2 regions of the Pectobacterium artocarpous genome follow, and region 2 is predicted to be linked to the other one. Evidence: riboswitches for the same ligand, from Rfam matches in the RefSeq annotation. Region 2 holds a riboswitch; the other holds the start of a gene.
The links. Region 2 has a riboswitch for thiamine pyrophosphate ahead of thiC (phosphomethylpyrimidine synthase ThiC). Riboswitches for the same ligand answer to the same signal wherever they lie in the genome.
Positions count from the first base shown of each region.

Region 1 (3,420 bases), on a different contig from region 2:
TCGCCTGCTGCAATAATGCGATGCGCTGCTGGGGAGACATCCATCGCAACCACGTTGCTTTACAGCTCGATAAGTAGGTTCGATAGAACCGGTACAAACGGGAAATCGCCATCAGCCACCTCCTCTCTTTCCTTATGGGAAAGTATCGACGTAATATAGGGAAAGATAAATTGATGACTTTAGTGCAGGGAGTTCCTCTTTTATGTCTTCTCCTCGTCTACAACAACAGTTCATCCGCCTGTGGCAACACTTTCAGGGGCAGGCCACCGACACCACATTGCAAGAATTAACCGGGGTGCTGAACTGTTCCCGTCGCCATATTCGTTCACTGCTGAACGCCATGCAGCAGGAAGGCTGGCTCGTCTGGCAGGCAGAAGCCGGGAGAGGAAAACGCTCGCAGCTCTCTTTTGTGTATACCGGATTAGCCCTCCAGCAGCAGCGTGCCGAGGATCTGCTGGAACAGGATCGCATTGAGCAACTGGTGCAGTTAGTGGGTGATAAAGAAGCGGTACGCCAGATGTTACTCGCCCATCTTGGGCGGAGCTTCCGGCAAGGAAAGCATATTCTGCGCATCCTCTATTACCGTCCGTTACGCAATTTACTGCCCGGCTCGGCGCTACGACGTTCAGAAATGCACATCGCACGGCAAATTTTCAGCGGACTCACCAATATAAATGAGGAAAATGGGGAAATTGAACCCGATCTGGCTCATCACTGGCAGATGATCTCCCCTCAGCATTGGCGCTTCTACCTACGCCCGGCGATCCGTTTTCATCATGGTAGAGAGCTCACAATGGACGACATCACTACGTCACTCTCTCGCCTTATTCCGCTTCCGCTCTTTTCTCATCTTGAAACCGTCACCTCACCGATGCCATTTGTGATTGATATTCGGCTACACAGCCCGGATAAATGGCTACCGTGGCTATTAGGCAGCGTGCACGCCATGATTTTGCCGCAAGAGTGGCAAACACTATCCGATTTTGCCCAGCATCCGATCGGCACCGGCCCATATGCCGTGGTGCGCAATAACAGTAATCAATTGAAAATTCGCGCCTTCGATGATTATTTTGGCTATCGGGCGTTAATTGATGAGGTCAATATCTGGGTCCTACCGGACGAACCGGAGGAAATGCCGGTCTCCATCCAACTCCAGTCTGACAATTCTCGTCACGAGCAGTTAGAAAGTCGGATGGAAGAAGGCGGCTATTTCCTACTGTTCGACAAACGCTCGCCGTTAGCATCACGGCCAGAAGCACAGCGGTGGCTCAGGCAGGTCTTTAACCCAATTTCGCTACTCAACCACGCCAATACCAGCAACCAGCGTGACTGGTCGCCCGCCTACAGTTTGCTGCCGCGCTGGCACCATCACCATCCCGATATACCGCAACCCCTTCCCAAAGGGCTGACGGACGTCACGCTCACGCTCTATCAGGCACACCCTGAATACCGGATATTAAGCGAGATTATGCGCACACTGCTGGCACAGCACGGCGTCAAACTGCATGTCCAAACGGTCAGCTACGAAGACTGGCATCAGGGCAATGCCGAGAGCGATATCTGGTTTGGCAGCCTGAATTGCTACCTGCCGCTTGAATTCTCGCTGTTCGCGCTGCTCTACGAACTCCCGCTGGTGCAGCACTGCCTGGATGACGATCTGCTCGCGGATGCGCAACAGTGGCGTAACCACGCGTTGCCGATGGCGGAATGGTGTGAAAAGCTGATCGCCAGCGGCCAACTGCACCCTCTGCTGCACCACTGGCTGCAACTTCAAGGCCAGCGCAGTATGCGCGGCGTCAGGATGAATATGTTGGGCTGGTTTGATTTTAAATCCGCCTGGTTTGCACCGCCGGAACACTGATAGCCTTTCGCTGCGTGGCTTAACCCTTTACAATGTGCCGTTCTCAACGGGGTGCGGAAGATTTTTCGCTGAGAAGATACCCGTCGAACCTGATCCGGTTAATACCGGCGAAGGGATTTGAGAGTGCGGCGTATTGCTGCCTCGAAGTCCTTTGCCACCCTATGATTCTCAGGAGTGCAAAGTGTTAAATCAATTACTACACCGTTCAGCCACAGTGCTGAAAACCAGCCTGCCTTGCCTGTTACTGCTCTCTGCTTCGGCTTTCGCCAAACCCGCGCTTACGGTTTATACCTATGACTCATTCGCTTCCGAATGGGGTCCGGGGCCCGTCATCAAGACCGCGTTTGAAAAAGAGTGCGAGTGCGAACTGAATTTCGTCGCACTGGAAGACGGTGCCTCGCTGCTGAACCGTCTGCGTATGGAAGGCAAAAACAGCAAAGCGGACATCATTCTGGGGCTGGACAACAACCTGTTGCAGGCAGCAGAACAAACCGGCCTGTTTGCGCCACACGGTCAGGACACCCGCGCTGTCACGGTGCCGGGCGGCTGGAACAATAAGACGTTCGTTCCTTACGACTACGGCTATTTCGCGTTTGTGTATAACAAAGACACGCTGAAAAACCCGCCGAAAAGCCTGCATGAACTGGTGGACAGCAATGCACCGTGGAAAGTGATCTATCAGGATCCGCGCACCAGCACGCCGGGACTGGGTCTGCTGTTATGGATGCAGAAAGTGTACGGCGACGATGCACCGCAAGCCTGGCAGAAGCTGGCGAAAAAAACCGTTACCGTCACCAAAGGTTGGAGCGAAGCCTATGGCCTGTTCCTGAAAGGGGAAGCCGATCTGGTACTGAGCTACACCACTTCGCCGGCCTATCACATCATTGAAGAAAAGAAAGACAACTACGCGGCGGCCACCTTTAGCGAAGGACACTATCTGCAAATTGAAATCGCCGGGCAGTTGGCTTCCAGCAAAAATCCCGAACTGGCAAAACGCTTTATGCAGTTCATCCTGAGCCCAACCTTCCAGCAGGCGATTCCTACCACGAACTGGATGTATCCGGCGGTTAAAACCGACCTGCCTGCGGGCTTCGCGGCGCTCGCGGTTCCTGAGAAGGCCATGCAGTTCAGCGCACAGGACGTTGCCGACCAACGGACGCAGTGGATTCAGGCATGGCAACGCGCCGTCAGCCACTGATCGGCGGACGTCTGTGGCCAGGGCTGCTGGCCACAACGCTGTTAATTTCCGTTGCCGCTCTGGCTTTCGGTGCGCTGTGGCTACAGGCTCCCGAAAGCCAGTGGCGCACGCTATGGCATGACAGCTATCTTTGGCATGTCATTCGCTTTACCTTCTGGCAGGCCTTTCTTTCTGCGTTTTTCTCTACCGTTCCGGCCATTTTTCTCGCCAGAGCGCTGTATCGGCGGCGCTTTCCCGGCCACCGCTGGCTGTTGCGCCTGTGCGCGATGACGCTGGTGCTGCCCGTGCTGGTCGCCGTTTTTGGCCTGCTCAGCGTTTATGGTAGACAAGGCTGGCTGGCCTCTGCGCTGGGCTGGTTTGA
Region 1 covers NZ_JBJXVK010000002.1:126,834-130,253, reverse strand. The annotation lists gene sgrT (glucose uptake inhibitor SgrT) at 1-112, opposite strand, end outside; gene sgrR (HTH-type transcriptional regulator SgrR) at 203-1,861, shown strand; TPP riboswitch at 1,899-1,995, shown strand; gene thiB (thiamine ABC transporter substrate binding subunit) at 2,076-3,059, shown strand; gene thiP (thiamine/thiamine pyrophosphate ABC transporter permease ThiP) at 3,035-3,420, shown strand, end outside.
Region 1: linked by a shared signal. The riboswitch ahead of thiB (thiamine ABC transporter substrate binding subunit) and the one ahead of thiC (phosphomethylpyrimidine synthase ThiC) in region 2 are both predicted to bind thiamine pyrophosphate.

Region 2 (3,420 bases):
TTCGATCCATTCCACGCTATCGACGACGGGATAAAGCCCCAGCCGCTGTTCTATTGGGGCAAAAGGCGTCGAGTTCGTCATTTGCTCTCCTCGGTTTGTAAGCTGGTGGCGCTGTGGTAAAGCTCGCTGCCGCGAGAGCGGAATTCTTGTGACATTTGCGCCATACCGACCTCAATCGGTTTGGCTTCAGCTTCCTGTTTAGCGGCGTAGTCGCGCACTTCCTGTGAGATTTTCATCGAGCAGAATTTGGGGCCGCACATGGAACAAAAATGGGCGACCTTGCCGGATTCCTGCGGCAGCGTTTCATCGTGGTAGGCGCGAGCGGTTTGCGGATCGAGCGCCAGATTGAACTGATCTTCCCAGCGGAATTCAAAGCGCGCTTTTGACATGGCGTTATCACGGATCTGCGCACCGGGGTGGCCTTTTGCCAGATCGGCTGCGTGGGCGGCGATCTTGTAGGTAATCAGCCCCTGTTTAACGTCGTCTTTGTTTGGCAGGCCGAGATGCTCCTTCGGTGTGACGTAACAGAGCATTGCGCAGCCGAACCAGCCGATCATCGCGGCGCCGATGCCGGAGGTGAAGTGATCGTAACCCGGTGCGATATCGGTGGTTAATGGGCCGAGTGTATAGAATGGGGCTTCGTGACAGTGCTCCAGCTCTTCGGTCATGTTGCGGCGGATCATCTGCATCGGGACGTGACCGGGGCCTTCAATCATTACCTGTACGTCATATTCCCAAGCAATTTTGGTTAGCTCACCCAATGTATGTAGCTCAGCAAACTGGGCTTCGTCGTTGGCATCCTGAATCGAGCCGGGGCGTAAGCCATCGCCCAGCGACAGCGCGACGTCATAAGCGGCACAGATTTCACAGATTTCACGGAAGTGCTCGTACAGGAAGCTCTCTTTGTGATGTGACAGGCACCACTTCGCCATAATGGAGCCCCCGCGTGAAACGATGCCGGTCAGGCGTTTAGCCGTCATCGGCACGTAGCGCAGCAGCACGCCGGCGTGGATAGTGAAATAGTCCACGCCCTGTTCCGCCTGCTCCAGCAGTGTGTCGCGGAACATTTCCCAGTTCAGGTTTTCCGCCACGCCGTTCACTTTTTCCAGTGCCTGATAGATTGGCACGGTACCGATTGGCACGGGACTGTTGCGCAGAATCCACTCGCGGGTTTCATGAATATAGCGGCCGGTTGAGAGATCCATCACCGTATCCGCCCCCCAGCGGGTAGACCAAACCAGCTTTTCCACCTCTTCTTCGATGGAGGACGTCACGGCGGAATTACCGATATTGGCGTTAACCTTCACCAGAAAATTGCGTCCGATGATCATCGGTTCTGATTCGGGATGGTTGATGTTGGAAGGAATAATGGCGCGACCGGCGGCGACTTCCTGGCGAACAAATTCCGGCGTGATATTTTCCGGCAGAAGGGCACCGAAACTTTGCCCCGGATGCTGCTGGCGCAGTACGTCAGTACGAATACGCTCGCGTCCCATATTTTCGCGAATGGCGATAAATTCCATTTCAGGGGTAATGATCCCCTGTCGTGCATAGTGAAGCTGAGTGACGCGTTTGCCCGCTTTGGCACGCAGTGGCCGTGGCAAGTGTCCGAAGCGCAGATGATCCAACCCCGCATCTGCCAGACGCTGCTGAGTGAAATCGGAACTGACGCCGGATAGCGCCTCGGTGTCACAGCGTTCTGCAATCCAGCTAGCGCGCAGCTTTGCTAAGCCAACGCGGACATCGGGTTGAGCGGCAGGGTCGCTATAAGGCCCTGACGTATCGTAAACCGGGATCGGTTCATTGGGTTCGTATTGGGGATTGTCTTTGCTGCCGCCGAGTAGCGTCGGGCTGAGCTGAATTTCTCGCATTGGCACGCCGATATCGTCGCGTGAACCTGCAAGGTAGATACGTTTGGAATTAGGGAAGGCCGTTCCCTGTAAGGTATCGATAAATTGCTGGGCGGCGGCACGCTGCTCGCGGCGACCCGATTTGGATGACACTGTTTTTATAGACAAGGGTTCTGTAGACATAGCAAGTTCCTGTAAGACGTAAAGGGAAGATTGCTTGTCTGGAGCCGGAGGGAGTAATAAGGATATTGGGCATCAGAGCAGGTATGTAGGAATACGCAGCCTTGGGCTCAATCTCAATGAGGTGCATTACTCTTGTTCCCTTCGCAGGTATTAACCCGATCAGGTTCCGCAGATCCCGAATTAACGGTCTCAGCCTGTGCGCTCATAAGTTTCGTAAAACGATTGCTTTCGTAAAACGAAACACGAGCACGCTAGGCACTCCGACAAGATATGCCCGTTTCTTAAACGGGCCAATAAAACCCCTACACTGTATGACGGCAAAACGCGGATGTCAAAGCGTGCCGCTTTTGCCTGTACAGTGTGTGGTGATGTTCTTAAATAACCTTAAATGACGGCTAGTTGTCGTAAACCAGACGGATCATGTTGTCTTCTAACGTAAAACGCTCTTCCAGAGCTTCACCGACGCTGGAGAGTGCCTGCTGGAATTCGAGGCAGTTATCATGGTCGATGGCTGTCGCCAGATGGTTATCGTAAAACGTCATGATGTGCTGCGTGTTGTTTTGCAGGGCGAGGTCAAGCTGGGTAGAAAGCGCTAATAGTTGTTCGCTGTGGGTCGCTGCTTCGTGCAGCATCTTTTCGTATAAGTGAAAGTGGCCCGTAGAAAGGTAGTCCACCAGATTCTGGCAAAAATTGTCCAATGCTCCTTCATCCAGAAGTGAAAGTGCTTCCTTGTTCGGCTTGATGCCAACCAGATGATAGTAAGCCACGAGAAGCTGCTTACGTGCTTGTAGCCATTGGTCGATTAACGCATTATTGCCACCAACGTATTCAGTCAGACTTTGTAGCTGGTTTAGCATTGTTGACTCCGTGAACGGTAAGACATAACTGAAATCCCAGTTATAAAACTTATGTAGTCACTCTGAATGTAAAATGCCAGTGAAGTGGCAGTGGAGCAATAAAAAGATATGGAACAGACGCTAAAAGGTGATGAAGCCGGCTGGTGGGTGGTTAGCGATGCGTTACAAATATGGTTGCCTCAGGGGGCATTACCGTGCGGAACGGCGGCAGCGTGGTCGTTAGAGGGGAAAATGGCTCGCCAAATCGGTGAATGGGAAGGGCAGCCCGTTTGGTTGGTGTGTCAGAGACGGGATTCGGATATGACATCGGTTCGCCAACTGCTCGATCAGGACGTGGGCTTATTCCAACTGGCGGGGCGAGGCGTACAGTTGGCTGAGTTCTATCGTTCTCATCGCTTTTGCGGTTACTGTGGCCATGAAATGGTGCAGAGTAAAACGGAGCTGGCGTGCTTATGTCACCACTGCAAAGAGCGTTATTATCCGCAGATTGCGCCCTGTATCATCGTCGCAATCCGTCGCGGCGAGGAAAT
Region 2 covers NZ_JBJXVK010000036.1:19,817-23,236, forward strand. The annotation lists gene thiE (thiamine phosphate synthase) at 1-81, opposite strand, end outside; gene thiC (phosphomethylpyrimidine synthase ThiC) at 78-2,033, opposite strand; TPP riboswitch at 2,153-2,306, opposite strand; gene rsd (sigma D regulator) at 2,429-2,890, opposite strand; gene nudC (NAD(+) diphosphatase) at 2,999-3,420, shown strand, end outside.